DNA from 3 places in the Mesorhizobium sp. B2-5-4 genome. Region 1 is predicted to be linked to each of the others. Evidence: riboswitches for the same ligand, from Rfam matches in the RefSeq annotation. Region 1 holds a riboswitch; each other region holds the start of a gene.
What was found. A riboswitch is a leader RNA that binds a small molecule or an ion and turns the genes downstream of it on or off. The one in region 1 is predicted to bind cobalamin.
Positions count from the first base shown of each region.

Region 2: linked by a shared signal. The riboswitch ahead of FJ492_RS04740 (DUF1636 family protein) and the one ahead of FJ492_RS03585 (aromatic ring-hydroxylating dioxygenase subunit alpha) in region 1 are both predicted to bind cobalamin.
Region 3: linked by a shared signal. The riboswitch ahead of bluB (5,6-dimethylbenzimidazole synthase) and the one ahead of FJ492_RS03585 (aromatic ring-hydroxylating dioxygenase subunit alpha) in region 1 are both predicted to bind cobalamin.

Region 1 covers NZ_VFUR01000002.1:208,104-218,525, reverse strand. The annotation lists gene FJ492_RS03625 (ABC transporter substrate-binding protein) at 1-426, shown strand, start outside; gene FJ492_RS03620 (sugar ABC transporter permease) at 600-1,613, shown strand; gene FJ492_RS03615 (carbohydrate ABC transporter permease) at 1,615-2,769, shown strand; gene FJ492_RS03610 (alpha-glucosidase) at 2,774-4,438, shown strand; gene ugpC (sn-glycerol-3-phosphate ABC transporter ATP-binding protein UgpC) at 4,468-5,580, shown strand; gene FJ492_RS03600 (DUF680 domain-containing protein) at 5,660-5,899, opposite strand; gene FJ492_RS03595 (DUF680 domain-containing protein) at 5,966-6,169, opposite strand; gene FJ492_RS03590 (DUF680 domain-containing protein) at 6,241-6,447, opposite strand; cobalamin riboswitch at 6,942-7,144, shown strand; gene FJ492_RS03585 (aromatic ring-hydroxylating dioxygenase subunit alpha) at 7,259-8,506, shown strand; gene FJ492_RS03580 (hybrid-cluster NAD(P)-dependent oxidoreductase) at 8,571-9,671, shown strand; gene FJ492_RS03575 (hypothetical protein) at 9,613-10,275, shown strand.
Region 2 covers NZ_VFUR01000003.1:28,329-38,750, reverse strand. The annotation lists gene cobN (cobaltochelatase subunit CobN) at 1-852, opposite strand, end outside; gene cobW (cobalamin biosynthesis protein CobW) at 871-1,908, opposite strand; gene FJ492_RS04740 (DUF1636 family protein) at 1,905-2,339, opposite strand; cobalamin riboswitch at 2,377-2,584, opposite strand; gene FJ492_RS04735 (winged helix-turn-helix domain-containing protein) at 2,614-3,813, opposite strand; gene FJ492_RS04730 (NADH-quinone oxidoreductase subunit A) at 4,149-4,514, shown strand; gene FJ492_RS04725 (NADH-quinone oxidoreductase subunit B) at 4,505-5,086, shown strand; gene FJ492_RS04720 (NADH-quinone oxidoreductase subunit C) at 5,091-5,693, shown strand; gene FJ492_RS04715 (NADH-quinone oxidoreductase subunit D) at 5,694-6,884, shown strand; gene FJ492_RS04710 (NADH-quinone oxidoreductase subunit E) at 6,885-8,168, shown strand; gene nuoF (NADH-quinone oxidoreductase subunit NuoF) at 8,180-9,484, shown strand; gene FJ492_RS04700 (NADH-ubiquinone dehydrogenase) at 9,551-10,246, shown strand; gene nuoG (NADH-quinone oxidoreductase subunit NuoG) at 10,320-10,422, shown strand, end outside.
Region 3 covers NZ_VFUR01000015.1:45,614-56,035, forward strand. The annotation lists gene FJ492_RS19290 (class I SAM-dependent RNA methyltransferase) at 1-872, opposite strand, end outside; gene FJ492_RS19295 (TlyA family RNA methyltransferase) at 869-1,633, opposite strand; gene FJ492_RS19300 (GFA family protein) at 1,805-2,206, shown strand; gene FJ492_RS28795 (hypothetical protein) at 2,203-2,496, opposite strand; gene dxs (1-deoxy-D-xylulose-5-phosphate synthase) at 2,645-4,582, opposite strand; gene FJ492_RS19315 (pirin family protein) at 4,658-5,578, opposite strand; gene FJ492_RS19320 (DUF2277 domain-containing protein) at 5,619-5,885, opposite strand; gene FJ492_RS19325 (exodeoxyribonuclease VII small subunit) at 5,977-6,228, opposite strand; gene FJ492_RS19330 (histone deacetylase family protein) at 6,232-7,158, opposite strand; cobalamin riboswitch at 7,337-7,519, shown strand; partial or broken gene bluB (5,6-dimethylbenzimidazole synthase) at 7,691-8,200, shown strand; gene FJ492_RS19340 (hypothetical protein) at 8,365-9,348, opposite strand; gene FJ492_RS19345 (TetR/AcrR family transcriptional regulator) at 9,436-10,044, opposite strand; gene FJ492_RS19350 (MFS transporter) at 10,164-10,422, shown strand, end outside.

The DNA of each region.
Region 1 (10,422 bases):
CCGGAGGGCGTGAAGCTTGGCCAGGATGCGGACTTCTTCCCCTATCCGCCCTACGCCTCCAAGCCGGAACTCGGGACGCCGCTGGAAGTGGCCGGGACGCTGGTGATGATCACCAAGGATTCCAAGGCGTCGCGCGAATTCATCAAGTTCCTGCAGATGCCGCTCGCGCATGAATTGTGGATGGCGCAGAAGAGCTTCGTCACCCCCTTCAAAGGCGCCAACAAGGACGCCTATGGCAGCGATGCGTTGAAGAAGCAGGGCGAGATCCTGGTCGGCGCCACGACGGTGCGCTTCGACGGCTCCGACCTGATGCCCGGCAAGGTGGGCGCCGGTTCGTTCTGGACCGGCATGATCGACCTGGTCGGCGGCAAGTCCGCCCAGGACGTCGCCACCGACATCCAGAAGAGCTGGGACGCCATCAAATAGGCCGCTCCGGCGCGACCTAACCCTTCCTGATCTTGCTAGTGGATCCGGGCCATGGCCCGGATCCGACTGGCGGTGCATGCCGGAAGCTTCGCGTTTCGATTGTTCCGAATAACTGAAAGTCAGCGCATCGGTCGCCAGCATCGCTAGCCGGTCACGCGCAGGGAGAGGGACCCATGGCGGCTCAGATTTTCTCGGCAATATTCGTCATCATCATCGGCGTCGGCGGCTGCGTCGCCTATTTCTGGGGCGCCAACAAACTGCTCGACCTGATCTTCCCCGCGCGCGGGGTGTCCGGGACGACCGCCGTTAACAATCTGCGCCGGCAGGGATTGGTGCGGCCCTGGTTATTCGTGGGTCCGGCGCTGATCATCCTGACCATCTACCTGATTTACCCGGTGATCGCGACGCTGTGGCTGTCTTTCTTCGACCGCGGCGGCACGAGTTTCGTGGGGTCCGCCAACTACGAGTGGGCGCTGCGCGATCCGGATCTGCGAAACGCCATCCGCAACAACATCCTGTGGCTGGCGGTGGTGCCGGCGGCCTGCACCTTCCTCGGCCTGATCATCGCCGTACTCACCGACAAGATATGGTGGGGCACGATCGCCAAGAGCCTGATCTTCCTGCCGCTGGCGATCTCCTTCGTCGGCGCCAGCGTGATCTGGAAGTTCATCTACGAATATCGTGGCGAGGGCCAGATCCAGATCGGACTGCTCAACGCCATCATCCAGTATTTCGGCGGCCAGCCGCAGGTCTGGATATCGCTGCCGTTCTGGAACAACTTCTTCCTGATGGTCATCCTGATCTGGATCCAGACCGGCTTCGCCATGGTCATCCTGTCCTCGGCGCTGCGCGGCATCCCCGAAGAAACACTGGAAGCCGCGGTCATCGACGGCGCCAACCCATTCCAGATCTTCTGGAAGATCATGGTGCCGCAGATCTGGGGCACCATCGCGGTGGTATGGACCACCATCACCATCCTGGTTCTGAAAGTGTTCGACATCGTCCTGACCATGACCAACGGTCAATGGAACAGCCAGGTGCTGGCCAATCTGATGTTCGACTGGATGTTCCGCGGCGGCGGCGATTTTGGCCGCGGCGCGACCATTGCCATCATTATCATGATCGCTGTCATTCCAATCATGATCTGGAACATTCGCCAGGCCAACAAAGAGACGGGAGGGCACTGAGATGGCCGTCGCAACCGGAAATTCGTTCGCCAGCCGTTTCGGCGTCCATATCGCGGTGCTCGTCTTCGTGGTGATCTGGACCATCCCGACGCTCGGCATCCTCGTCTCGTCGCTGCGCGACAAGGACCAGATCATCGCCTCGGGCTGGTGGAATTCCTTCGCCAGTTCCAGCCAAACAGAAGCCGGGCGACTGCCGGCCGCCTCGACACAAGCAGAAAAGGACGGCAAGTTCGTTCTCCAGGGCAATATCTTCGGCGACGGGGCCAAGCGCGCGATAAGCGCCTTCGGCGTCAAGGCGGCGGCACCGACGCAGTATCCTGCCGGCACATCAGCCGATCTCGGCGACGGCGTCACCCTGCAACTCAACGCCGACGGCAGCTTCGTCATGGCCTCGCCCAAGGCATTCGAGGGCGATCGGGGCCAGCGCATCTACTACGCTTCGTCGGCGCCGCCGAAATTCACCCCCGAAAACTATCAGACCGTGCTGTTCTCCGAAGGCATCGGCCGCTCCTTCATGAATTCGCTGACGGTCACCATCCCGGCGACCGTCATCCCTATCCTGATCGCGGCGTTTGCCGCCTATGCGCTGGCCTGGATGCGCTTTCCAGGCCGCGCGCTCTTGATCGCTGTCGTCATCGGCCTGCTGGTGGTGCCGCTGCAGATGTCGCTCATCCCGCTCCTGAAGCTCTACAACGGCGTCGGGACGTTCTTCGGCGTGCCGTCCAAGACCTATCTCGGCATCTGGCTGGCGCATACCGGTTTCGGCCTGCCCTTCGCCATCTATCTGCTTCGAAGCTACATTGCCGGCCTGCCGCGCGAGATCATGGAATCGGCGCGCATCGACGGCGCCAGCGATTTCGAGATCTTCGTCAAGATCGTGCTGCCGCTGTCCTTCCCGGTGCTTGCCTCCTTCGCCATCTTCCAATTCCTGTGGGTATGGAACGATCTCCTGGTGGCAATGGTTTTCCTCGGAACGGCGCCCGACCAGATCGTGCTGACGGCCAAGCTCAATGCGCTGCTCGGCTCGCGTGGCGGCAACTGGGAGATCCTGACGACATCGGCCTTCATCACCATCATCGTGCCGCTGATCGTCTTTTTCTCGCTGCAGCGTTATTTCGTCCGCGGGCTGCTGGCCGGCTCGGTGAAAGGAGGTTGAGACAATGCACTCGGCTTTGAAGGCGACTTCGAAACCAGATCCCGCCATCGATCGCGACTGGTGGCGGGGCGCGGTGATCTACCAGATCTATCCGCGCAGCTATCAGGACTCCAACGGCGACGGCATCGGTGACCTCAAGGGCATCATCGGCAGGCTGCCCTACATTGCGGCCCTTGGCGCGGATGCCATCTGGATCTCGCCTTTCTTCAAATCGCCAATGAAGGATTTCGGCTACGACGTCTCGGATTATTGTGACGTCGACCCGATGTTCGGCACGCTGGCCGACTTCGACGCGCTGACGGCGGAGGCGCACCGGCTGGGTCTCAAGGTGATGATCGACGAGGTGCTGTCGCATACCGCCGATATCCATCCCTGGTTCATGGAAAGTCGCTCGAGCCGCACCAATCCGAAGGCCGACTGGTATGTCTGGGCCGACGCAAGGCCCGACGGCACGCCGCCCAATAACTGGCTGTCGATCTTCGGCGGCTCGGCGTGGCAATGGGACACCAGCCGCCAGCAATATTACCTGCACAATTTCCTGGCCGAGCAGCCCGACCTGAACTTCCATAGCCGCCAAGTCCAGGACGCGCTGCTCGACGTCACCCGTTTCTGGCTGGAGCGCGGCGTCGACGGCTTCCGTCTCGATACCATCAATTTCTACTTCCACAGCCAGGGGCTGGAAAACAATCCGCCGCTGCCGCCGGAAGAGCGCAACGACCAGACCGCGCCGGCGGTCAACCCCTACAACTACCAGGATCATATCTACGACAAGAGCCGGCCGGAGAACCTCGCTTTCCTCGAGCGCTTCAGGGCGCTGCTCGACGAGTATCCGGCGACCGCCGCGGTCGGCGAAGTCGGCGATTCGCAGCGCGGGCTGGACGTGGTCGCCGCCTACACCGCCGGCGGCAAGCGCGTGCATATGTGCTATTCCTTCGACTTCCTGGCGCCGGAAAAGATCAGCGCCGCCAAGGTGCGCTCGGTGCTGGAAGCCTTTGGCAGGGTCGCCAGCGACGGCTGGTCGTGCTGGGCGTTTTCCAACCATGACGTGATGCGCCCGGCCTCGCGCTGGGCCGCCGACGAAGCCGACCCGTCCGCCTATCTCAAGGTCATCTCGGCATTGCTGATGTCGCTGCGCGGCTCGGTCTGCATCTACCAGGGCGAAGAACTCGGGCTCGGCGAGGCCGACCTGCGCTTCGAGGATCTGCAGGACCCCTACGGCATCCGCTTCTGGCCGGAATTCAAGGGCCGCGACGGCTGCCGCACGCCCATGGTGTGGGATGGCGGCGCCAGGAATGGCGGCTTCTCCCCGGCAAAACCCTGGCTGCCGGTGCCGGCCAAGCATCTGTCACAGGCGGTCAACGTGCAGCAAGGCGACGAGACCTCCCTGCTTGAGCATTACCGGCGCTTTCTCGCCTTCCGCCGCGCCCATCCGGCGCTGGCAAAGGGCGACATCACCTTCATTGAAAGCGAGGGCGACACCGTCGCCTTCACCCGCCGGGCGGGCAATGAGGAGGTCGTCTGCGTTTTCAATCTGGGCGCCAGGCCGACGAAGGTTGACCTCGGCAACCGAACCCTGCAACCTTTGGTGGGACACGGGTTTTCCGGGCGGGCGAGCACCGGTTCGGTCGAACTCGGCGGTTACGACGCCTGGTTCGGACGCATAGGCTGAAACATCCGAGGAATCACTGGAGGAAATCAATGGCCGATGTCAATTTGAGACAAGTGAAGAAGTCCTACGGCAATCTCAACATTCTCCACGGCATCGACCTCGACATCAAATCGGGCGAATTCATCGTCTTCGTCGGCCCGTCGGGCTGCGGCAAGTCCACCTTGCTGCGCTCGATCGCCGGGCTTGAGGAAATCACCTCGGGTGAACTCAGGATCGACGGTCAGGTGGTCAACGACGTGCCGCCGTCGAAGCGCGGCATCGCCATGGTGTTCCAGTCCTACGCGCTCTATCCGCACATGACCGTCTACGACAACATGGCCTTCTCGATGAAGATCGGCAAGGAAAGCAAGGCCGAGATTGACAAGCGGGTACGGCAGGCGGCCGAGATCCTGCAGTTGACCAAATATCTCGATCGCCTGCCCAAGGCGATGTCGGGCGGCCAGCGCCAGCGTGTCGCCATCGGCCGAGCCATCGTGCGCAATCCGAAAGTGTTCCTGTTCGACGAACCGCTGTCGAACCTTGACGCGGCGCTGCGCGTCGCCACGCGCATCGAGATCGCCAAGCTCAAGGAATCGATGCCCAACACGACTATGGTCTATGTCACGCACGACCAGGTCGAGGCGATGACGCTGGCCGACCGCATCGTCGTGCTGAAGGATGGCCACATCGAGCAGGTCGGCACGCCGATGGAGCTCTACAAGAACCCCGGCAACCTCTTCGTCGCCCAGTTCATCGGCTCACCGGCCATGAATATCCTGCCGGCGACGGTCGACAAGACGGGCAATCCGACCATCGTCAGTCATGTCGGCGGACGCAAGGCGACGGTACCGATCGCAACGCCTGCTTCGGCAAAGGGAGCGGCGGTCAGCTTCGGCGTGCGGCCGGAAGATCTCGCGATCGCCAGTGGTAGCGATTATCTGTTCGAGGGGACGGTCGATTATCTCGAGCAGCTCGGTGAGGTTCAGCTGGTCTATATCGACATCGGCCGTGCCGACCTGCCGCTGGTGACCAAGTTGCCGGGCAATGTCGAGGTCAAGCGCGGCTCGACGCTGCGGCTGACCGCCAATGCCGGAGATCTTCATATCTTCGATGCGGATGGACGGTCGTTCGCCCTGCAGGAAGCGGAAGCAAAAGCCGCCTGAGACCACAAGCTGTCTCGACAACGCAAAAAGAGAGCGGCGGGCAAGCCCGCCGCTCTCTTTTGTATATTACCACGGCTGGTTAGTTGTTGCCGAAGAGGTTGCGGTCTGCGCCCTGAGGGACGGACTTCTGTACGTCGCCCGACGAATTGAGCAGCTTGTAGACGGGCGATTCGCTCTTGCGGATCGAGCCCGTATGCGAGGTGTCGACGTTGACGGTCGCCAGCTTGTTGATGTCGGTGTCGCCAACGTTGTCGTTGCCGGCATAGGCGCTGCCAGCGGCAATCAGAAGAGCGACGGCGGTAAGAACAATCTTTTTCATTTTGGTGCTCCGATTTTTTCGAATTCAAGGGGCGGGCTGAGCGCGCCGTCCTTGCTTGAAGAGATGTTAGTTGTTGCCGAACAGGTTGCGATCGGCGCCGTGCTGGACGGGCTCCTGGCTGGCAGGAGCCGACTTGTCGACCGACGCGGTGTACGAGTTGTCCACCGCGGCGGCAGGCTGGTTGGCACCGTTGGAGCCATAGTTGTCGCTGGCAAAAGCGCTGCCGGAAATGGCCAGAACGGCGGCGGCGGCAATAAGGATCTTGTTCATTTTAGACACTCCTGAATTTCTTGAATTCTACCGGATCGGCGGGCAAGCCCGCCGTCCGTGGGGACAGGCCGTTAGCGGCCGAAGAGGTTGCGATCGCTGCCCTGAGCAGGCGTTTGAGCACCCGGCTCCGACGTCTTGGTGGAGGTGGAAGCGGTGTACGAGCTGTCCACCGCGGCAGCAGGCTGGTTGGCGCCGTTCGAACCGTAATTGTCGCTACCAGCGAAGGCGCTGCCGGAAACAGCCAGAAGGGCGGCGGCAGTGAGAATGATCTTTTTCATTTTTTGGTACTCCAGTATTTTTCCGTCCATCTAGCGGCGTGTCTTGGGATTAAATCGCGTCGTCCGGACAGCCCCGATGTGGGAGAGCACCCTTGCCGTTTCCAATCACGAAGTTGTTCAGCGTGGACCATGACTCCACCACTTGAAATTGTACCAGCGCTTTCCGCATCTCTTATTTTCTCTTGTGATATCAGCTAGTTACCTTGAAACAGCATCCTGATCACCAACTGTGTCGGAGGCTCGGCGTTCACAGCCTCTTGCACGCACCGTCAACAGAAACGAACCGTTCGGTTCGATTTTAGACTCCTCTAATAGTCACTTTTTGAAACTGTTAACCTGTTTGCTGCCGGCAAAGGGGTCGAAGACGGTGCCGGCGCGGCTTGGCGACAGAAGGCGATTCCAACGGCTACAAGCCTGTCGTGACGATCCAGCATGCGTGTCGCGCCGCATGGATGCGATGTCGCTTTCGTGCCGATGTCGCAAAGCCTGTCGTGATTAGATCAGGCATCTCAGGTGCCGCTGCGTGACGACGGAGCGGAGAATTGGGAAGCCGGTCAGATTCCGGCGCTGCCCCCGCAACGGTGGTGGAGTTCAAGTCGCAACGGGAGACCACTGGGCTAAAGCCTGGGAAGGTGTCGCGATGGTCCGCAAGGACAACTCCAGAGCCCGGAAACCAGCCCGAGATCGCTAGAACTCGACTGATCGCGGTGGGCGGTCAAGAGGCGGATGGTGTTTGTCCGGCTTTTCGCCGATCTGCGCCCAGTCCTTCCTCAATCACCACCAGTTCAGTCCTTGAAACTGAGGACAGGACATGGACGCGCGCAACGACATGCTGAGGCTCTTGAGCAGCCGCAGACAAGACTTTTCGCTGGAACAGCCCTTTTACACCGACCCGGACTACTTCAAGCTGGACATGGAGTTGATCTGGTATCGCGACTGGCTGTTCATCGGCCATGATTGCGAATTGCCCAAGCCGGGCAGCTTCATCACCGCGCAGATCGGCGATTATCCGGTCGTGCTGGTGCGCGATCAGCAGGGCAAGATCAACGCCTTCCACAATTCCTGCCGCCATCGCGGCAGCCGCGTCTGCAATTCCGACAAGGGCACGGCCGCCAAGCTGGTCTGTCCCTATCACCAATGGACCTACGAGCTCGACGGCCGGCTGCTGTTCGCCCGCCAGATGGCCGATGGGTTCGACAAGAGCCAGTTCGGGCTGAAGCCGGTCGCCTGCGAAAGCGTCGCCGGCTATGTCTTCATCTGCCTGGCCAAGGAGCCAGCCGACTTCGCGCCGATGCGGGCGATGATCGAGCCCTACCTTTTGCCGCACCGGCTGCGTGAGGCAAAAGTCGCCTTCGAGAGCACCATCATCGAGAAGGGCAACTGGAAGCTGGTCTGGGAAAACAACCGCGAATGCTATCATTGCGCCGGCAATCATCCCGAACTCTGCAAGACCTTCCCGGAAGCACCGACGGTAACCGGCGTGCAAGGCGCCGACAGCGATCCGGAGATGCTGGCGCACTGGGCGAAATGCGAAGCGGCCGGCCTGCCGAGCAAGTTCCGCATCGATCCGGCCGGCCAGTATCGCGCGACCCGCGCACCGCTGCTGCGCGATGCCGTCAGCTATACGATGACGGGAAAGCGCGCGGTCGAGAGGAACCTTTCCGACAGCGTTTCAACCAACCGCATCGGTTCGTTGCTGCTTTACCACTATCCGACGACCTGGAACCACATCCTGGGCGACCACGCCGTCACCTTCCGGGTGCTGCCGATCAGCGCCACGGAAACGGCGGTGACGACCAAATGGCTGGTGCATAAGGATGCGGTCGAGGGCGTCGATTACGATCTCGCAGAACTCACCCATGTCTGGACCGAGACCAACGACCAGGATCGCCGCATCGTCGAGGAAAACGCCTTCGGCATCCTGTCGCCGGCCTACGAGCCAGGCCCCTATTCGGAGCTCCATGAGGGCGGCGTGATCCAGTTCGTCGAGTGGTACGCGTCCTTCATCGGGCCACGGCTTGCCGAAGGCGGCCGGCCGGCCCTGCGCAGCGTTGCCTAGGCATATCGCTAAAGACGGCGGTTTTGGGCATGCGCAGAACAAAAGGGACAAGAGGATGAATGCGATGACGGACCTCGGCCTCTATCGCCATCTCGACCAGATGGCGCCCTGGAACGACAGGCTGCAGGTGCTGGAAGTGACCGGCGTCACCGACGAGGCGCCCGACGTGAAGACCTTCACCTTCCGCTCCGACAACCAGACCTGGTTCCGCTACAAGCCGGGCCAGTTCGTGACGCTGGAATTGCCGACACCGGACGGGCCGCTGATGCGCACCTATACGCTGTCATCGTCACCGTCGCGGCCATTCTCGATCGCGGTGACGGTGAAGGCGCAGGTGGGCAGCATCGGCACACGCTGGATGTTCGATCACCTGGCGCCCGGCTCGCACGTCAAGGCCTATGGACCGGGCGGCGACTTTTCACTGCACAGCCATCCGGCGGCGAAATATCTGTTCATCTCGGCCGGTTCCGGCGTGACGCCGATGATGTCGATGCTGCGCTGGCTGAACGACTGCGCACCATGGACCGATGTCGGCTTCGTCAACTGCGCGCGGCGCCCGGAAGAGATCATCTTCCGCAAGGAGCTGGAGCTGCTCGGCGGCCACATGCCGGGCCTGTCGCTCGGCTTCATGATCGAGGAACGGTCGAGCCGCGAGGGCTGGTATGGCCATATGGGCCGCATCGACGCTATCCGGCTGCCACTGCTGGCGCCCGATTTCCGCGAACGCGAAATCTTCTGCTGCGGCCCCGATCCCTTCATGCGCGCCGTGCGCGGCATGCTCGAAGCCGCCGGCTTCGACATGGCAAAGTACCATCAGGAGAGCTTTGCCGCGCCGACCGTTGAGGAAATCCCGGCGCCATTCGCGGCGCCGGCGCAGGACGGTGTGGCTGTCCCCGTCGAAGCCGCAACGCCGATCCGCTTCGCGCTTTCGGACGTCGACGCCGACTGTGTCGCCGGCCAGACCGTGCTGCAGACGGCGCGTGCTTCGGGCGTGCGGATACCGGCGGCCTGCGAATTCGGCCTGTGCGGAACTTGCAAGGTGAAGAAAGTCTCCGGCAGCGTCGAGATGAGCCACAATGGCGGCATCCTCGATCACGAGATCGATGATGGCTTCATCCTGGCCTGCTGTTCAAAGCCACTGTCGGCACTGGAAATCGAGGCTTGATCCGCCCTATGACGGTTCGCAGCAAAGCGACGAGGACGACCAGGCGATCTGGCGGCGAGCGGCGGCCCAATTCAGCGGCGTCGGCGTGCTGGTGCCGTCGCCTGCGGACCGCATCGCGATCGCCATCGCGCATGCCGGGCTCGACGCTCACACGCACAGCGATTGGCTGGTCAATTGCGCTGTAGCCATTCGCGCCGGCGATGTCGACTGGGACGTGTTCCTCGACGTTGTCGCCAGGCGTGGCCTTGCCGTGGCCGCGGCGGCGGCGCTCTCCTACCTCGCGCTCGATATTGGCGCGGCGGTGCCGAACAGGGTGCTGGCGCGCGTGCTTGACATGGCCGACCTCACCGGCCTTTCGCGCTGGTCGGCGGTGCTGCAGGCCAAGCCGCGAACCGATTTCGGCAGGCTGGCCTGGCTGTCGCGCGGCTTTGCCAAGCAGTTGCGGCTGAGACGCAAGAGCGGCGGCTGCGGCAGGAGCCGCCCGCCAGGGCATGGCGCGGCAAAGCATGGCGCGGCGGACCGACCCGCCGCGAGCCGCCAGAGGGACCGCCGCCCCTGGTCTTCTTGCAGACCATACCTTGCCCGCCGACGGTGGGAGAGATGATGCTGGACATCACGGTCAGGATCAGCGTTCCGCCGGTCCGGCGCCGCATCGGCGCGCCTGCGGCCGGTTCCCACGTTCGCGGCCCTGATCCCGGCAAGCATCCAGGCCGATAGCGACGCGCCGTGCAATCTGTGGCGGTCAAGTGGC
Region 2 (10,422 bases), on a different contig from region 1:
AGGCACGCCGGCGCGGTCGAACAGGGTTTCCACGCCGGGCTCGGCGCCAGAAGCGAAAGCGGTCGCGGTGATGATGGCGGCGGGTTTCAGCGATGCGATGGTATTTTCGACGAACGCCAGGGACACCGGATCCTTGAGACTGGAAACGAAGATCGGGACCGGTGCCAGTCCCTGGGAGTGTAAAGTCTCGGCCAGCGCATCGATCGGGGCGACATCGGCTGCAAGCAGCATCGATCGGTAGAAGAGAATCGGGATGATGGGAGTGCTGGCATTTGAAAGGTCCGGCTGTTCTGCGACCCCCAATCCAGATTGATAGTAACCAGCTTTCGGCACGCTGACCGGACTGGCGACGGGCATATCTTGTCCAGCCAGGCCTGCCAGCCTGTGCACCAGGGCGCTCATATTGGCCGGGCCGCCCTCGCGGAAATAGCCGAGCAGGCCGTCGAGTTCGGCGCGCGGCAGCGTCGAGGCTTCGATCAGCCTGAGATCCTCGTCATGGCTTTCACCCGGAAGCAGTGCCAGTCTTATGTCGCGCTCGCGGGCGATTGCCGCGAGCTGGTCGCAGCCATAGCGCCACCAGTCGTAGCCGCCGAGGATGCGCACCATGATGACCTTGGCATGGCGGGCGACGCTGTCGATCCAGAGATCGACGGACATGGGATGGCGCAGGTCGCGCAGTGCGGCGAGCCGCATCGACGGCAGGCGATCGGCGTCGGCCTTCCATGCCGCCGCCAGTCCGGCGAGATCGCTGTCGGTGAAGGACAAGGCCACGATATCCGCCGGCGCCTGCCGGAGATCGACAGGCTCGGCGAGGTCGTCGAGCGAGGCGGAGGTCGTGGTGAGGATGTGCATCGCGGCCCGTGCCTGAAATCAGCCGGCGAGGATACGTTCGATCGCCGGACGGTTCAGCCCCTTGAGGCCGATGACGACGAGGCGCGAGCGGCGGTCGTCCCCGGCGGTCCAGGCCCGGTCGTAGTAATGATTGACGCGCTGGCCGACGGCCTGCAGCAGGAGCCGCATCGGCTTGCCACCGACCTCGACGAAGCCTTTCACCCGCAGCACGTTTTCCTGTTCGGCGGCGGCGGCGACGCGTTTTGCCAGGTCGTCGGGATTGGCGATCGAGGGGATGTCGACGATGAACGTGTCGAAGTCGTCATGCTCGTGGTCGAACGCGCCGTCATGATGGGATTTTCGGTTCTCGATGTCGTCCTCGACGGCGAGACCGAGCCCGAGCAGTACGGAGGGATCGACCTTGCCATAAGACGTCGGCACGATCTTCACTGCGCGGGCGGAGTGTTCGCCAATGATGGCATGGGCGCGGGCTGAGCCCTCGGCGTCCATCAGGTCGCTCTTCGACAGGATGATCAGGTCGGCGCAGGCGATCTGATCCTCGAACACCTCCTCGACAGGATCATCATGGTCGAGGCTTTCATCCCCGGCGCGCTGCGCCTGCAGGGCGTCCATGTCGTTGGCGACGCGGCCTTCGGCAAGTGCGGGACCGTCGACCACGGCGATGACGCCGTCGACGGTCACCCGGCTCTTCACTGTCGGCCACTGGAAAGCCTGGACCAGCGGCTTGGGCAAAGCGAGGCCCGAGGTTTCGATCAGGATATGGTCGACCTTCGGCGTCAGCGACAGGATCTGGTCGAGCGCCGGCACGAAATCGTCGGCGACGGTGCAGCAGATGCAGCCATTGGCCAACTCGACGATGTTTTCCTCTGGGCAGGTGTCGATGCCACAGCCTTTCAGGATTTCGCCGTCGATGCCGATGTCACCGAATTCGTTGACAATGATCGCGATACGCTTGCCGCCGGCGTTTTCCAGGAGATGGCGGACCAGGGTCGTCTTGCCGGCGCCGAGGAAGCCGGTGACGACGGTGCAGGGAACGCGGGAAACGGATGCGGTCATATCAAGTCTTTCAGCATGTCGAGGGGAGGGATGCGGGCCACGAGGCCGCGCTTGAGGCTATCGGGCCGGCCCCGCCAGGGAATGAGGCCGTCGCTGGAGGTGGCGAAGAGTTTCGCGCCAGTGACGAGATCGGCGCCGCTGGTCCTGGTCAGATCGCCGAATACATAGCTCCAGCAGCCGTCACGCAGGATCGCGGCGCTCAGTCGACGTTTGCAATTGCCGAGGCATTCGACGGTGCGGATGCGGATGTTGTCGCCCGAGGCGGCTCGGCGCGTATCTTCGGCCAAAAGTTCGCCGGCCCGGGGACGGGCGTCGGAGCCGCTCTCGTCGCGACAGGAGGCGCAGACGATGACAGTGATGCCGGCCAGGGAATCATCCTCGCCGGACGAAATGTCCATTGTTTCAGCCGAAAAACTGCTGTCGCGATCCAAATCAGGCTCCTTGCCCGGAAAACCCGCCGGGCGATCGGATACTTGCATTCCAGACGGCAGGTCTCCTGGCTCGCGGGTCATCGCCTTGGGTAGCCGCCTTCCCGGGACAATCCCAGTGGCTTTCGGCCTTGGCTCTTCGCTCACAGTTGCGGGGACAGCCGCGGATTTGGGATTTTCAATCCCGCACCGCATTCCCTCTTGGCTCCTCCCTTTGCCGAGAGGAGACCGTCTGGATCCGATTTAGGCTCTTGCGGGCAGCGGTGTCAACGCGAGCTTACGACACTGCGATGTCGGACAGCGCCGGGCCCAGGTCGCCGGCAGGCGTCACTTCGATGCGTTCGAGGCCAAGCCAGCCCTGCATCTGCTTCAATTCCTCGAAGAGCTGAGCGGCGGTATCGGGCGGTGCGCCGGGCTCGGCGTAAGCAGCATGGGCACGCAGGACACTTGCCGGCCGGTCTGCCTTGAGGTCGACGCGCGCCACGATCCTGTCGCCGAGCAGGAAGGGCAGGACATAATAGCCGTATTGGCGCTTGTCGGCCGGCGTGTAGATCTCGATCCGGTAGTGAAAATTGAACAGCCGCTCTGAGCGCGAGCGCTCGAAGACAACGGGGTCGAACGGCGCCAGCAGGGCGCGGGCCTCGATCTTGCGTGGCAATCGCGCGTCCCTATAGAGGTAAGCCGGCTTGTCCCAGCCCTCGACGCGGACCGGCAGCAACTCGCCGAGTTCGACCAGTTCCTCCAGGCGGCCTTTCATGTCGGCGGGGGAGAGTCGAAAATAGTCGCGCAGGTCGCCTGATGTCGCGATGCCGTGGGCGCGGGCGGAGATGCGCAGCAATTCACGATGCGCGTCCTCGGCGGCCGGTACTGGCAGGTCGAGAATCGCCTGCGGCAGCACGCGCTCTGGCAGGTCGTAGAAGCGCTCGAAGCCGCGCCGGTGCGCCGTGGTGATGCGCCCGGCCCAGAACAGCCATTCGAAGGCATGCTTGGCGTGGCTCCAGCCCCACCAGCCGCCGGAGCCTTTCTGGCCCTCCAGCGCGGAAGCGGCGACCGGGCCGCGCTGGACGACCTCGCGGTAGATCTCTTCTACGTAGGCGGCGTGCTCGCGGCCCCATTTGGCCAGCCCCAGATACATTTCATCGCCTTGCTCGGCGCGCTGCATGCGCCAGCGCATCAGCGGGTAGGTCTCGACCGGCAGGAACGAGGCCTCATGCGCCCAGTATTCGAAGACCGTGCGCTTGCGGGTCACGGCGGCGTTGTCGAGCAAAGCGAGGGGATAGGGGCCAAGACGCGAATAGAGCGGCATGTAATGGGCACGAACCACCGCACTGACGGAATCGATCTGCAGCAGGCCGGTGCGGGACAGAACGCGGGCGAAGTGGCGGCGGTCGGGCGTACCGGCGGGGCGGGGATCGAGAAACCCTTGAGCGGCGAGCGCGATGCGCCGGGCGGCGGCAAGCGAGATCTTTTCCTTCATGCGGATGCGTCTCTGATGGACCTGTCTAACGTCGTTGCGAGGCGTGATTCCAGCCCATGCTAGCAGGGTTTTGGCGGCAACCCTGTCAGGAGAGAAAAGTGGAGTAAATGGCGAAGGAAATCAAACAGGAGCGTATGGGACCAGTTTCTCCCGGATTGCCGTCCAGCTCGGTGTTTTGAACAAGGTTTGACTTGCTTCGCTGGAAGTGCTGCGCTAACCCTCGCCGCGTTGCAGCATAGGCTCCTTAAAACGGTTCAGCGGTTAAACTGTCACGCTTCCGCATTAAGCTCCGGTGCTGTAATCAACGTGGATTGGCGCCAACGGAAAGCCGCTGCATGAACGCACTCCTCAGTTCGTACCTGCCCATCGTCCTGTTTATCGGCGTGGCGCTGGTGGTCGGTCTGGCGCTGCTGGCTGCGCCCTTCCTGGTAGCCTACCGCAACCCGGATCCCGAGAAGCTGTCCGCCTATGAATGCGGATTCAACTCGTTCGACGATGCCCGCATGAAATTCGACATCCGCTTCTATCTGGTGTCGATCCTGTTCATCATCTTCGACCTGGAAGTAGCCTTCCTCTTCCCCTGGGCGGTGTCCTTCTCGAAGATTGGCATGCTCGGTTTCTGGTCAATGATGGTGTTTTTGGCGGTGCTGACCATCGGCTTTGCCTATGAATGGAAAAAAGGAGCGCTGGAATGGGATTGAACGACAGTTCAGGCACCCTCGTCGCGCCGAAGCCCAAGGGTATCATTGATCCCAACACCGGCAAGCCGGTGGGGGAGGACGATCCCTTCTTCCTCGAAATCAACAACGAGCTTGCCGACAAGGGTTTTCTGGTCACCTCGACCGAGGCGCTGATCACCTGGGCGCGCAGCGGTTCGCTGATGTTCATGACCTTCGGTCTGGCGTGCTGCGCGGTCGAAATGATCCACACCTCGATGCCGCGCTACGATTCGGAGCGCTTCGGTGTCGCGCCGCGCGCGTCTCCGCGCCAGTCCGACATCATGATCGTGGCTGGCACGCTGACCAACAAGATGGCGCCGGCGTTGCGCAAGGTCTACGACCAGATGCCGGAGCCACGCTACGTCATCTCGATGGGCTCCTGCGCCAATGGCGGCGGCTACTACCACTATTCCTATTCGGTGGTGCGCGGCTGCGACCGGGTCGTGCCGGTCGACATCTATGTGCCCGGCTGCCCGCCGAGCGCCGAAGCCCTGCTCTACGGCATTCTTCTGCTGCAGAAGAAAATCCGCCGCACCGGCACGATCGAACGGTAAATCCATGGCCGCATCCCTTACCGAACTGTCGACCTATCTCGGCGAAAAGCTGATCGGCCGCGTCAATGACGCGGTGCTCGCCTATGGCGAGCTCTCCATCAATGTCGAGCCGCGCGACCTGGTCGAAGTGATGACCTTCCTGCGCGACGATGCGCGCTGCCAGTTCATCTCGATCATCGATGTCTGCGGCGCCGACTATCCGTCGCGGGCCAAGCGCTTCGACGTCGTCTACCATCTGCTGTCGCCGAAACAGAATGTCCGCATCCGGGTCAAGGTGCAGGCCGACGAAGAGACGATGGTGCCGTCGATCACCGGCGTTTATCCAGGCGCCGACTGGTTCGAGCGCGAGACCTACGATCTCTATGGCGTGCTGTTCTCGGGCCACCCGGACCTGCGCCGCCTGCTGACCGATTACGGGTTCGAAGGCCATCCGCTGCGCAAGGATTTCCCGCTGACCGGTTTCGTCGAAGTGCGCTACGACGACGAGGCCAAGCGCGTGATCTATGAGCCTGTGGAACTGAAGCAGGAATTCCGCAATTTCGATTTTCTTTCCCCTTGGGAAGGCACCGACTATGTGCTGCCCGGGGATGAGAAGGCAAAGCAGTAAATGGCCGAAACCTCCGTCCGCAATTTCAACATCAATTTCGGCCCTCAACACCCTGCGGCGCATGGTGTTTTGAGGTTGGTGCTCGAACTCGACGGCGAAGTCGTCGATCGCGTCGATCCGCATATCGGCCTGCTGCATCGTGGTACGGAAAAGCTGATCGAGGCCAAGACCTATCTGCAGGCGGTGCCTTATCTCGACCGGCTCGACTATTGCGCCCCGATGAACCAGGAGCATGCCTTCGCGCTCGCCGCCGAGCGCCTGCTCGGCATCGAGGTGCCGAGGCGCGGCCAACTGATCCGCGTGCTCTATTGCGAAATCGGCCGCATCATGTCGCACATCCTCAATGTGACGACGCAGGCGATGGACGTCGGCGCCCTGACGCCGCCGCTGTGGGGTTTCGTCGAGCGCGAAAAGCTGATGGTGTTTTATGAGCGGGCCTCCGGCTCGCGCATGCATGCGGCCTATTTCCGTCCCGGCGGCGTCCACCAGGACCTGCCGCGCCAACTGGTCGAGGACATCGGCAAATGGATCGACCCGTTCCTGAAATCGCTCGATGACCTCGACAAGTTGCTCACCGGCAACCGCATCTTCAAGCAGCGTAATGTCGATATCGGCATTGTTTCGCTGGCCGACGCCTGGGCCTGGGGCTTTTCGGGCGTCATGGTGCGCGGCTCGGGTTCGCCTTGGGACCTGCGCAAGTCGCAGCCCTATGAATGCTATTCGGAAATGGATTTCGACATCCCGATCGGCAAGAACGGCGACTGCTTCGACCGTTATCTCCTGCGCATGGAAGAAATGCGCCAGTCGGCGCGGATCATGCGCCAATGCGTCGACCTGCTGCTCGGCAAGGAGAGCACCGGTCCGGTGTCGAACCTCGACGGCAAGGTGGTGCCGCCCAAGCGCGCGGCGATGAAGCGCTCGATGGAAGCGCTGATCCATCACTTCAAGCTCTACACCGAAGGCTATCGCGTGCCGGCCGGCGAGGTCTATGCGGCGGTGGAGGCGCCGAAGGGGGAGTTCGGCGTCTATCTGGTCTCCGACGGCACCAACAAGCCCTACCGCTGCAAGCTGCGCGCACCTGGTTTCGCGCATCTGCAAGCCATGGATTTCCTCTGCCGCGGCCACCTGCTGGCCGACGTCACCGCCGTTCTTGGCTCCCTCGACATCGTGTTTGGTGAGGTCGATCGCTAAATGTCAGTCCGCCGTCTCGCAGAAGCCAGCGTCCAGCCAGCCTCCTTCGCCTTCAACCGGGCGAATGCGGCGGCTGCCAAGCAATGGATCAAGAAATACCCCAAGGGCCGCGAGCAGTCGGCGATCATTCCGCTTTTGATGCTGGCGCAGGAGCAGGAAGGCTGGGTCACCAAGGCGGCGATCGAGACCATCTCCGACATGCTCGACATGCCCCGTATTCGCGGGCTCGAGGTCGCGACCTTCTACACGCAGTATCAGTTGAATCCCGTCGGCACACGCGCGCACATCCAGGTTTGCGGCACCACGCCGTGCATGCTGCGCGGCTCGGAAGCGCTGATGGATGTGTGTCGTTCGAAAATCCATCACGAGCAGTTCCATACCAACGACAAGGGCACCTTGTCGTGGGAGGAGGTGGAGTGTCTCGGCGCCTGCGTCAACGCGCCGATGGTCATGGTGTTCAAGGACACGTTCGAGGATCTGACGCCGGAACGGCTGGCCGAAATCATCGATCTCTACGATGCCGGCAAGGGGGCCTCGGTGGCGCCCGGACCGCAGAATGGCCGTACAGGCTCGGAGCCGGCCTCCGGTTTGACGACGCTCAAGAGCGAAAAGGCTATCCTCAAGTCGACCCGCGATCGGGAGGCCCGGGAAGCAGCCAAGGCTGCCAAGGCAGCACCCGGCGCGATCATCGCGGCGCCGGTGCCGCCACCGGCGGCTGGTGCCCCTGTCGCGCCGTCCAATGCCAGCAAGCCGAAGACCGACGCGCCTGAGACCAGCCCGGTGTTGAAGACGCCTTCAAAGGCCAAGGTGGCGCCGGCGACGGAGAAGGCGGCGAGCGTTTCTGCGCCGCTGCATTCGGCCGCCAATGCCAACAAGGCGGCGCCGGAAGTGGAGAAGGTCTCCAAGCAGCGCAGTGGACCGACGGTCAGGGCCGAACCGGCATCGGCCTTCAAGGCGCCGGAAGCCAAGGTGCCAGTCGCAAAGCCGGCAAAACCATCGCTGGAGGACAAGAACCGTCCGGCCGGTATCGACAGGCCGGCCGCGGTCGACGATCTCAAGCTGATCTCCGGGGTCGGTCCGAAGATCGAGGGTATCCTGCACACGCTGGGCATCTTCACCTTCGCGCAGGTCGCGTCGTGGAAGAAGGCCGAACGAGAGTGGGTCGACGGCTATCTCTCCTTCCAGGGCCGCATCGACCGCGACGACTGGGTCCGCCAAGCCAAGGCGCTCGCGAAGGGCGGCGTCGCCGAATACATCCGCGTCTTCGGCAAGAAGCCGGTCTGAGGGACGAAAAAATGCTTCAGGACAAAGACCGCATCTTCACCAATATCTACGGCCTCTTCGACAAGTCGCTGGCCGGTGCCATGGCGCGCGGCGCCTGGGACAACACGCCCGGCATCGTCGCCAAGGGGCGTGAGTGGATCGTCAACGAGATGAAGGCGTCGGGCTTGCGCGGACGCGGCGGCGCCGGCTTTCCGACCGGCCTGAAATGGTCGTTCATGCCCAAGCAGAGCGACGGCCGGCCGAGCTATCTCGTCATCAATGCCGACGAATCCGAGCCCGGCACCTGCAAGGACCGCGATATCCTGCGCAACGACCCGCACACGCTGGTCGAAGGCGCGTTCCTGGCCGGCTTCGCCATGGGCGCGATTGCCGCCTACATCTATGTACGCGGAGAATTCATCCGCGAGCGCGAGGCGCTGCAGCGAGCGATCGAGGAGGCCTACGAGGCCAAGCTGATCGGCAAGAACAATACGTCGGGCTATGATTTCGAAATCTATATGCATCACGGCGCCGGCGCCTATATCTGCGGCGAGGAAACGGCGCTGCTGGAAAGCCTCGAAGGCAAGAAGGGCCAGCCCCGGCTGAAGCCGCCATTCCCGGCCAATGTCGGCCTTTATGGTTGCCCGACGACGGTCAACAATGTCGAATCGATCGCGGTGGCGCCGACCATCCTGCGCCGCGGGGCTGCGTGGTTCTCGTCCTTCGGCCGGCCCAACAATGTCGGCACCAAGCTGTTCTGCGTCTCCGGCCATGTCAACAATCCGTGCACCGTCGAAGAAGCGATGTCGATCCCGTTCCGCGAACTGATCGAGACGCATTGCGGCGGCATCCGCGGCGGCTGGGACAATCTGCTCGCGGTCATTCCGGGCGGCGCCTCGGTGCCGCTGGTGCCGGCGGAGCAGATCATCGACACGCCGATGGATTTCGACGCGTTGCGCGATCTCAAATCCGGCCTCGGCACGGCGGCCGTCATCGTCATGGACAAGTCGACCGATGTCGTGAAGGCGATCGCGCGGCTTTCCTACTTCTACAAGCATGAAAGCTGCGGCCAGTGCACGCCGTGCCGCGAGGGTACCGGCTGGATGTGGCGGGTGATGGAGCGGCTGGTGCGCGGCGAGGCGCAGAAGCGCGAGATCGACATGCTGCTCGACGTCACCAAGCAGGTCGAGGGCCACACGATCTGCGCGCTGGGCGATGCGGCGGCATGGCCGATCCAGGGCCTGATGCGGCATTTCCGCGGCGAGGTGGAGCGGCGTATCGACGAATTTTCGCGCAACGCGCACCGGGCCGAACCGGTGATGGTGGCGGCGGAATAAAAAGAAACTTTTGAACTCGGGAAGAAAACGGGGCGGGACGAACGAAGAATCGACCAGGAGAACTCTATGGCGCCGTATTCGACACCCTACCCATTGATGCCCAATTTGGACCAGATCGAGAAGATGAACCAAGACCTGACCAGGATGCTGCCGAAGGAGATGGCCAACGCCGTCAACCTTTTCGCGCACCCTGTGGCGGGTGCGGTGGCGATGTCGGCGCTTGGCATGGGGCTCGCCAATCATGCGTTCGGCGTCTGGATGGGCGCGCTTTCGGGAGCCGCCGAGGCGTCACAGCGCCTCATGCAGCCGCTGATCGAGCATTTCGAAGCACGCGTCGAGCAATTCGAGGACGCGAACTCGTCATCCACCAGGGCGCGGGCGACGGCGAAGACCGTGATTGCCGAGGCGCAGTCGTTCGCCCAGGAAGTCACCGATATCGCAGCCAGGGAAACCGCCATCATCGCGCCGACCGCAAGCGCCGCTCCGGCAACAAGCGAGGCCGCCGATGTGCTGCTGCCCGAGGATTTCCGTCAGCCCAAGGCCATGGCGAAGCCCGCGAAGCCGTCCGACCTCAAGGCGATATCGGGCATCGGTCCGAAGCTGGAAAAAGTGCTGAACGGTCTCGGTATCTGGACGTTCGCCCAGATCGCGGCATGGTCGCCGCAGGAGATCGCCTGGGTCGACGATTATCTGTCGTTCAACGGCCGTATCGGCCGCGACGGCTGGACTGCCCAGGCCGCGGCGCTGGCCGCCAAGAAGTAAACGGAATATCGGGCGCTGGTTCTGTCGCGTCCGGGAAATGAGATTGCGGGAAATCCGCAGGGGTTTGAGACAAATGGCAAAGCTCAAGGTCGACGGGAAAGAAATCACTGTACCCGACCATTACACGCTGCTGCAGGCGGCCGAGGACGCGGGCGCGGAAGTGCCGCGCTTCTGCT
Region 3 (10,422 bases), on a different contig from region 1:
ACCGCGTGCACTTCCGACGTCGCGGCCAACCGCAAGGCGAAGCTGCCGCAACCGGCAAAAAGGTCGGCGACCCTTTTTGCACGCTTCAGATGTCCGCCGACGATCTCGGCCATGGTCCGTTCGGCTGCCTCGGTCGCCTGCAGGAAGGCGCCCGGCGGTAGCGCCACCGCGACGCTGCCGAACATGACGACCGGCTTCCTTGGCTCAATGACGATCTCGTCATCGATGGACAGTCTGGCAAAGCCCTGTGCAATGACAAAATTGGCGGCGATACGGCGCTGGTGTTCGCCTAACTTGCCGGAATCATGCACCGCGATGTCGAGGCCGGAACCCGTAACGGTGACCGCCATCCGGAACGATTTGGTGGTGGCGCATATCAATTCGGCCAGCGCCCTCAGCTGGCCGAGTGCCGCGACGATCTCGGGCAGTGAGATCGGGCATTCGGATATGGAGATGATCTCCGGCGACAGATGGCGATTGAAGCCGAGCAACATGCCTGTTTCGGTGCGCCGGGCGGCAAGCACCACACGTCGGCGCGACTGCGGTGCGGAGGCGACCAACTCTCCGATTTCGCACTCGATGCCCTTGCCCTTCAATGCGTGCACCACCTTTTCACGCTTCCACTGTCGGTAGGCTTCGGCTTCCAGATGCTGGAGGGCACAACCGCCGCATTCGGTGAAGTGGCGGCAGGCGGGTTCGATGCGCAGCGGCGAGGCTTCCAGCACCGACATCAGCGCCGCACGATCCCTTTCGCGCGCGGCGGTGACGGTCTCGCCCGGCAGCGTGAAGGGAATGAACAGATCGCCGCTTTCGGTTTCGGCGATACCGTCGCCCTGCGATCCGAGCTTTCGTATTGTGAAGCGTGCGCTCATCGGTCCTTGGCTCCACCGAGCAGGAATTCGCGATTGCCGTCGCCACCTTCGATCGGCGACAGATGCATGCCGAGCGAACGCCAGCCGGGAACGGCATCCAGCCAATCCTGCAGCAGGCCCGCGACACGGGCGGCATCGAAGGGATCCTTCAACAGACCCCCTTTGCCGATCGCCTCGCGGCCCGCCTCGAATTGCGGTTTGACCAGAAAGACCGCGCCGGCACCGGACTTGGCAAGAGCAAGCGCCGGCGGCAGCGCAAGTTTCAGCGAGATGAAACTGACGTCGGAAACGATGAAATCCGGACTGCGACCGGCAAGATCGGCAGCCGTGAGATCGCGTGCGTTCAGGCCTTCGATCACGGTTACGCGCGGATCAGCGCCGACATCAGGATGCATCTGGCCGTGCCCGACATCGATTGCCGTGACATGGCGGGCGCCGCGTTCGAGCAACACCTGGGTGAACCCGCCTGTCGAGGCGCCGATGTCGAGGGCTTCGCGGCCAGCGGGGTCGAGGCCGAAATGGTCCAGTCCGCCGATAAGTTTGAGCGCCGCGCGCGAGACATAGCCTTGCGCCGGATCATCGATGACAACAAGGCATTGCGGCGAAACGTTCTTACCGGGCTTGCGGGCAATGGCGCCGTCAACTGTCACCGTGCCGCGCTCGACCGCGTCGCGGGCACGCGAGCGGCTGGCGAACAGCCCGCGCTGGACGAGCAGGTCGTCGAGCCGCTGGCGTGTGCTGGCTGGCAGAGGCGAATTCATCGGCCTTCTCTGACGAAAGCCTGCGGTGAAGGCAAGAACATTACACCGAACAAGGTGACGTCGTGCGAGAGCGGCTGGTGCGGCGAGCCAAGCCGCGGCTTGCGCGCATCGCATTGGGTCCGGCAGAATATTAGTCGAGGAGGACCACTGTTGTCGCGACACGGAGGACGAATGCTGATGGGAACCTGCCACTGTGGCGCGGCCCACTGGACCCTGGAAGGCGATCCCGGCCCGGTGACGGCCTGCAACTGCACGCTTTGCCGCCGCTATGGCGCGCTCTGGGCCTATGATTATGTCAACGAACGTATTCGCGTTTCAGGGCGGACGGCCAGCTATACGCGCGCCGGAAAGGACACGCCGTCACTTGAAATCCTGTTCTGCCCGATATGCGCCTGTGTGCTGGCATGGCGCGGCTTGCGCGCCAGCGATTCTGGCCGAATACGGATCGCAGTCAATGTGCGGCTGGCACCACCCGAAGCCGTCGCCGACTTGCCGATCGACCATTTCGATGGCCTCGACACTTACGACGATCTGCCCCGCGATGGCCGCTGTGTGCGCGACATGTGGTTTTAAAAGATGGTCCGTAAAACCTGGCGCTCGACAGCGGGAGACAGACCATCGTCCCGGTTCCCCGGCGCCTGTTCACGTGGATGTTCGGTCACAACAGCGGACGGAGGTGCGGGGTCCGGCAGCGCCACAAGCTGCGGCACCTGCTTGTAGGAAAAGCCGCCGCGAATATCGCCAATCTTGCCGGCAACAATGCCTAGCGCCGCCTTTTCAAGATTGCGGTCATAGGGTGTTTCGGCCGCGGCCGGCAAGACCATCACGGCCAAGAATGCCGCGCCGCACAGAACCGTCTTCATTGTTGTTGTCTCCCTGCCTGACGCCGGTCTAGCAGGGTGCCGTTGAAAAACGGCCAAGGGACACAGTAAGCGAAACGCCAAACGGCAGCGTTAACAACGCGTTACAAGATAAAGCCGGCAAACTGATCCAAGCTGTTCAGGTTTTGATTCAGGCGCGCTGGGCGCGGACCGTATGGCCGAGGGCCGTGAAAACAGTGCGCACGATCCCGGCGGCGTCGAGGCCGGCGTCGGCATACATCTTCTCCGGCTTGGCGTGGTCGGTGAAGGCGTCCGGCAGTACCAGCGGGCGTACCTTCAGGCCATTTTCCAGCAGTCCTTCATGGGCAAGGAACTGCAGTACATGGCTGGCGAAGCCTCCAATAGCGCCCTCCTCCACCGTCACCAGCACCTCATGCGAGCGGGCCAGCCGGCGGATCAAATCCTGGTCGAGCGGCTTGGCGAAGCGGGCGTCGGCAACGGTGGTGGAAAGCCCGGCCGCGCCGAGTTCCTCGGCGGCGATGAGGCAATCCTGCAAGCGCGTGCCGAAGGACAGCAGGGCAACCTTGCTGCCTTCCCGGACGATGCGGCCTTTGCCGATCTCGAGAACCGAGCCGCGCTCGGGCATGTCGACGCCGACCCCGTTGCCGCGCGGATAGCGGAAGGCGATCGGCCCATCGTCATAGCTGGCGGCGGTGCGCACCATGTGGCGCAACTCCGCTTCGTCGGCGGCAGCCATCACGACAAAGCCGGGCAGGCTTGCCAGGAAGGTGGTGTCGAACGCGCCGCAATGGGTGGCGCCATCGGCGCCGACAAAGCCGGCGCGATCGATGGGGAAACGCACCGGTATTTTCTGGATCGCGACGTCATGGACGACCTGATCGTAGGCGCGCTGCAGGAACGTCGAATAGATCGCCGCGAACGGCTTGTAGCCTTCCGTCGCCAGGCCGGCGGCGAAGGTCACCGCATGCTGCTCGGCGATGCCGACATCGAAGGTCCTCGACGGGAACACCTCGCCGAACAGATCGAGGCCGGTGCCGCTCGGCATGGCGGCGGTGACGGCGACGATGCGATCGTCCTCGCGGCCCTCCTGGATCAGGCTTTCGGCGAACACCTTGGTGTAGGCCGGCGCGTTGGCTGGCGCCTTGGCCTGCGCGCCGGTGATGACGTCGAATTTATTGACGCCGTGGTATTTGTCGGCGGCCGCTTCCGCCGGCGCATAACCCTTGCCCTTCTGGGTGACGACATGGATCAGCACCGGACCCTTGCCGTTGTCGCGGACATTTTTCAGGACCGGGATCAGATGCTCCAGATTGTGACCGTCGATCGGGCCGATGTGATAGAAGCCGAGTTCCTCGAACAAAGTGCCGCCGGTGACATAGCCGCGCGCATGCTCGACCGCGCGGGTGATGGCTCGATCGGCCCGCTTGCCGAGATAGGAGGTCAGTTTCTTGCCAAAGTCGCGCAAGCCGATATAGGCCTTGCCGGAAGCCAGGCGCGCCAGATAGGCGCTCATGGCGCCGGTCGGCGGCGCAATCGACATGTCGTTGTCGTTGAGGATGACGATGAGGCGGGCATCGAGCGCGCCCGCATTGTTCATCGCCTCATAGGCCATGCCGGCCGACATTGCGCCATCGCCGATGACTGAAATGACATTGTTGCGGCCGCCTGAAAGGTCGCGGGCGGCGGCCATGCCGAGACCAGCCGATATGGACGTCGAGGAGTGGGCGGCGCCGAACGGGTCATACTCGCTCTCGGCTCGGCGGGTGAAGCCCGACAGGCCGCCTTCCTGGCGCAAGGTGCGGATGCGGTCCCGGCGTCCAGTCAGGATCTTGTGCGGATAGGCCTGATGGCCGACATCCCAGATCAGCCGGTCATCGGGTGTGTTGAAGACATAATGCAGCGCCACCGTCAGTTCGACCACGCCAAGGCCGGCACCAAGGTGGCCGCCGGTGTGGGAGACAGCATCGACCAGTTCGGCGCGTAGCTCGGACGCCAGTTGCGGCAATTCGCTCTCGGCCAGCGTGCGCAGGTCGGCCGGGACGCGAACCTTGTCGAGAAGCGGCGTATGCGGCGTTGCGTTCACGTTGGGCCCAGACTCTCTTTTCATCGGCGGGATAGGCCGCCGGCCGGCGAAAGTAAATGCGTGTCGGTGACGCGGACGGTCAGCCCCTCACCGCTCCGCTCAGCCTTCCGGCAGCGGAATGAACTCTTTCTCATCGCCAGGAACGATATCGAAGCGGCCGGTCTTCCATTCCTGCTTGGCCTGCTCGATGCGCTCCTTCGACGAAGAGACGAAATTCCACCAGATGTAGCGCTTCGAACCGAGCGAGGCGCCGCCGAACAGCATGAAATGCGCACCGGTTTGCGACGATATGACGATCTCGTCGCCGGGCCGGAACACCAGCAGCCGTTCGGCCGGAAAGACGTCGCCCGAAATCGAGACTTCGCCCTCCAGCGTGTAGATGGCGCGCTCTTCCGCATCGGCCGGGATTTTGACGCTGGCACCGGGCCCCAGCCGCAAATCGGCGTAGAGCGTGTCGGAATCTGCCCGCACCGGGGACCGCAATCCTTGGAAGTCACCGATGACGACGCGGCCGCTGACGCCTTCGGCATCGATCTCTGGAAGCCGCAGCGCCGCTGTGTTCTCGAACACCGGTGCAACCTCTTCCTTGCCGTCCGGCAGAGCCAGCCAGGTCTGCAGGCCGGAGATCGACATCGGCGCGCCGCGCAATTCCTGCGGCGTGCGCTCGGAGTGGACGATGCCGCGGCCCGCAGTCATCAGGTTCACGTCGCCGGGCTCGATCACCATTTCGGTGCCGAGCGAATCGCGATGCCTGATCTTGCCATCGAACAGATAGGTCACGGTCGACAGGCCGATATGCGGGTGGGGACGGACATCGAGCGCCTGGCCGGTGCGCATGATCGCGGGGCCCATGCGATCGAAGAAAATGAACGGCCCGACCAGCCTTCTCTTGGCGGTCGGCAAGGCGCGGCGCACCTCGAAGCCGCCAATATCCTTGGCGTTGGGGATGACCATCAGTTCGATCTGGTCGCTGGCGAAGGCATCGCCGGCCTCAGGGTCTTTCCCCGGGAAGAAGCTCATGAACTCTCCTGGTCAGCGCTCGGTGGCCGCTTTGGACATGTCAGGCGAACCGGATCGCCGCCTTTGCTCTCAGTTTGGCTGCCACCTCTTCGCGATTGCGCGGATGCTGGTGGGTTTCGAGGGAATCAAGCAATTCGCGTGCGGATGCCGCGATGGCTTCGACCGCATAATCGAACGCATGCTGGTTCTGTTTCGACGGTCGCGTCGTTCCGCTGAGCTTGCGGACAAACTGGAGTGCCGCGTCGCGGACTTCGTCATTGGTTGCCGGCGGATCAAAATTGAACAGGGTCTTGATGTTTCTGCACATCGCTTCCGTATCTCCTCTTGTCCGTTTCAATCGGGACGAGTTGTATCCTCAATCATGATCGTGTTCAAAGTCGGTAAGCCTGCTCCGGACCTCAGTCCGCGTCGAGCGGCTCGGTTCCAACCGGCTTGCCGTCGCGCGACAGCCTGATCTTCTCGACCTTGTCCTCGGCGGCCTTCAGTAACCGGTCGCAATGCACCTTCAGCGCCTCGCCGCGTTCGTAGATCCGGATCGACTGGTCGAGCGGCACGTCGCCACGCTCCAGATCATCGACGATCTTCTCCAGCGCGTCGAGTGCCTGCTCGAAGCTCATCGCCTTGATGTCTTCGTTGATCTCACTAGTCATCATTCATCCTTTCATCAGTCGCCCGACATGGGCGCCGACCGAAAATGCCAATCCCTGCAGATCGTAGCCGCCCTCGAGCACGCTGACGAGCCGGTTGCCGCTATGGCGTGCGGCGCGCTGCATCAGTTGGCCGGTCGCCCAGTCGAAATCGTCCTCGGTAAGATTGATCTCCGCCAGCGGGTCGCGATGGTGCGCGTCGAAGCCGGCCGAAATGATGATCAGGTCGGGCGCGAAATTGTCGAGTGCCGGCAGCACGCGCGACAGGAAAGCATCGCGAAACACCTCGCTGCCGGTCTGCGGCGCCAGCGGCGCGTTGACGATGTTGCCGGCGCCGGTCTCGTTCTTCGCGCCGGTGCCGGGATAGAGCGGCATCTGGTGCGTCGAGCAATAGAGCACCGAGGGATCGTCCCAAAAAATATCCTGCGTGCCGTTGCCATGGTGCACGTCCCAATCGACGACGGCGACACGCTCCGCGCCATGCTTCTTCTGCGCATAGCGGGCAGCGATAGCCGCAGTGTTGAAGAAGCAGAAGCCCATGGCCGTGTTCTTTTCAGCATGATGGCCAGGCGGCCGGGCGGCGACGAAGACATTGTCGGCGCGGCCCGCAAAGACGTCGTCGACGGCGGCATTGGCGGCGCCGATCGCGGTGATCACCGCCTGCCAGCTCTTCGGGCTGGCGGTGGTGTCGGCGTCGATGCGGGCGAGGCCTTCAGCGGGAATGGCGGCGCGCACGCGCGCGACGAAATCGGCGGGATGCGCATAGAGGATGGTAGCCTCGTCGCCTTGCGGTGCCTCGGCGCGGTCAAGCGCGGCAAAAGCTTCGTCGTCGAGCACGCGCTCGATGGCGCGCAAGCGGTCGGGCCGCTCGGGGTGACCTGGCGGGGTGATGTGTTCGAGGAAGATCGGGTGCGTGTAGAGACGAGTGGCCATGTCCCCTATCTAGTGCCCCGGCGCCGTGATGGCCATGCGTTGCGGCTTGATCGCTGGGGAAAATCACGGCTGCGTCCATTCATGTCGCTGCGGGCATTGGCGTCGCCGGCGCTTCGGCGTAAGGTCGCCGCCACTGCCTGGTGCCCGCCGGTCTGTTTGTTTTAGCCGCATTCTGCGACGCCAAGTGATTCCACTTGGCTGCAAATGCTCTGGCGGGAGAATCGGGAACACGGTTTGATACCGTGGCGTGCCCAACGCTGTGAGGGGGACCGCGCCGGTAAGTGCCACTGTCGATGACGGGAAGGCACCGGACGCGGGTTGATCCCGAGCCAGAAGACCGGCCTGGCAGGCATCGTCATCCGCATGGTCAGGCGGATGGCATCAGAACGACGTGCGCCCTCCTGGACGCACAAAGTACGCTCTGAGAATTTGAACTGCTGCAATCGCAAGGGGACAAGCGATGCCGGAAGCTATGACCGCTCCAACGGCCAATGGATTTGATCAGATCGCGCGCGACGCGGTTTACCGCGCCATGTTCACGCGGCGCGACGTCCGCAGCCATTTTACATCGGAAGCGATCGACGACGAGGTGCTGGCGCGGCTGCTGCTTGCTGCCCATCACGCGCCATCGGTCGGCTTCATGCAGCCTTGGAATTTCATCGTCATTCGCGATGCCGCGCGACGGGCGAAGGTGCGCGACCTGTTCCTTGCCGCGCGCGAACAGGAACTGCCGGCAATCGAGGCGGACCGGCGGGCGCTCTACCGCAAGCTCAAGCTCGAAGGCATTTGCGAAAGCGCGCTCAACATCTGTATCACCTGCGACCACGAGCGCTCGAAAGGCTCGCCGCTGGGACGTTGGCACAATCCGGAAATGGATCTCTACAGTACGGTCTGCGCGGTACAGAATTTCTGGCTGGCGGCCCGCGCCGAGGGCGTTGGCGTCGGCTGGGTCAGCATCATCGAGGCGCAAGCGCTAAAAAGCCTGCTGTCCATCCCCGACCACGTGACGCCGATCGCCTATCTCTGCGTCGGCCGTGTCTCGGAGTTTGCGCCGAAACCGGACCTCGAAACGCATGGCTGGGGCCGACGGCTGCCGCTGCCCGAACTGATCATGAGCGAGACTTTTTGCGGCCAGGGTGAAGCCTCGCTCAAATCTACGGTGGCCCGCCTCAACACCGTCGCCGCTGCGCCGGCAAACCCCGCCGATCAGCGCGTCGCGCCGGCCGTGCCCCAGCGCGAACCGTCGAAGGTGGAGAGCGCCTTGCGCTTGAGTTCCCGGAACTTCGACGAGGCATCGGCCAGCCGTGCGTCCCAGGCGGCATCGGGCACCTGGCCCTCGATGGTCTTGAAATAGACCTGCATCAGGCAGGCAATAGCGAAAGGTTCGATGAACGCCGCCTTGAAGGCCCAGGCAAAGACAATGGCCAGAACGAAGGCCCAGCCGGCGAGCTGTCCGGGCATGACGTCAAGAATGGCGGCCGCCGGAGCCAGCATCAGCAGGAAGATGACGAAGGAGACCCCCCACATGATCAACGCCAGCCAGACTGCGTTCTTGACCATGATCTTGCCGTTCTGGGCGTAGAGCACGACGCCTTGCCGTGCGGTCTCGAAGGGTGAGGACGAATTGATGCGGATGTTGTAGCCGAGAATGATCTCGTCGACATAGGTCAGCGACAGGCGGATCACCGTGTTGAGGAATGAGACCAGGCCGCTCAGGCCCGGAATGGGCAGGAAAGCCGCAATGCCGCCCAGCAGGCCGGTGATGGCACGGATGGCGCCCTTGACCAGCTGGTCGACGACGAAAAGGATGTTCGCTTCGGCAAAACGCTCGGTCACAACCTCTTTCGCGTAGGCGATCTGGTTCTGGCCGTCGGGTATGTCATGGCCGTCGATCAGATGCACCATGACGGCGATATGGCCTGCCTTGACGACGTAGAGGATGTATTCGCGGATCCAGTAGACGGCGATCGAGACGAGGCCGAAGCCAACAATCCCGCCCCACATGGCAAAGGACAGCGGTCCGTCGGGATCGGTGGAGATATGGCCGACGCCATAGCCGACGGAGGCGCCCGTGCCGGTGGCCATGATATAGGCCAGCGTGATGCCGAAATAGACGATCATGCGAAAGACGATGAAAGGCCAGGTCCGCATCATGATGGACACCGACCTGCCGATATCGAAATCCCACATGCCCCGAATCCCCCAGAGGTGGCTGTGGAGGATGCGCCCAAACCGTCTATTGTCAATTGCAGGCGGTGGCGGGAGCGCCACGGTGGCTCAGTTTGGCCGCGCTTCCGGCTTTTCGAGCAGGCCTTCGAGCAATTGCTTGAACGCTGCCACCACCTTCCTCGACGTCGCTTCGGGATCGTTCGAGTTGGCGATCCGCTGTGCGGCCTGGCTGCTCGCCCCGTTGATCAGCCGCGCCGCGGTCTCGGGATCGAGGCCCGGCACGACCACCCCCTCCTCTTGCAGCGCGGTCAGATGATCGGTCATTGAACCGACGCAGGCATTGGCATTCGACCACTGTGCCGGATCGCCCAGCACGGCCGGACCGTCCCGGAACATGATGCGCTGGATTTCCGGCTCCAGCGCCATTTCGATGTAGGTCGTGCATTCGTCGACGAAATGCTGCCAGCGGGTCGGCGCCCTCGACGCGACCTCATTCACCCGCGCGGCCATTTCCGCATCGATTTGCGCGATAACCGCCTGCAGCAGTCCCTTCTTATCGCCGAAATGATGATAGAGGGCGCCGCGCGTCAGTCCGGCCGATGCGGTGAAATCGTCCATCGACGCTTCGGCATAACCGATGGTGCCAAAGGCTTGGCGCGCCGCGGCGATCAGCTTGGCACGCGTCTCGGCGATCATCTCTCTGCGGGGTCGGTGCATGCTCTGGCCTTATCTACATACGCTCCGTATGCCAATTGACATACGCGACGTATGGTCTATTTAACACTTATACGTCTCGTATGTAATTGTCGAATCGCCCCTTGTCGAGGAACAGGATCATGCAAAACCCCTACTCGGAAATCTTTCGCGCTCCTGGCGCCAGGGGCTTTGCCGCCGCCGGCTTCATGGCGCGCCTGCCGATCGCCATGGCGCCGATCGGCATCGTGGCGATGCTGTCGCAGACGCGTGGCGAATACTGGCTGGCGGGTGCGGTTTCGGCGACATTCGCCTTGGCCAATGCTTTCCTGGCGCCGCAAATATCGAGGTTGGTCGACCGCCTCGGCCAGACGCGGGTTGTCGTCCCCGCCACCATCATCT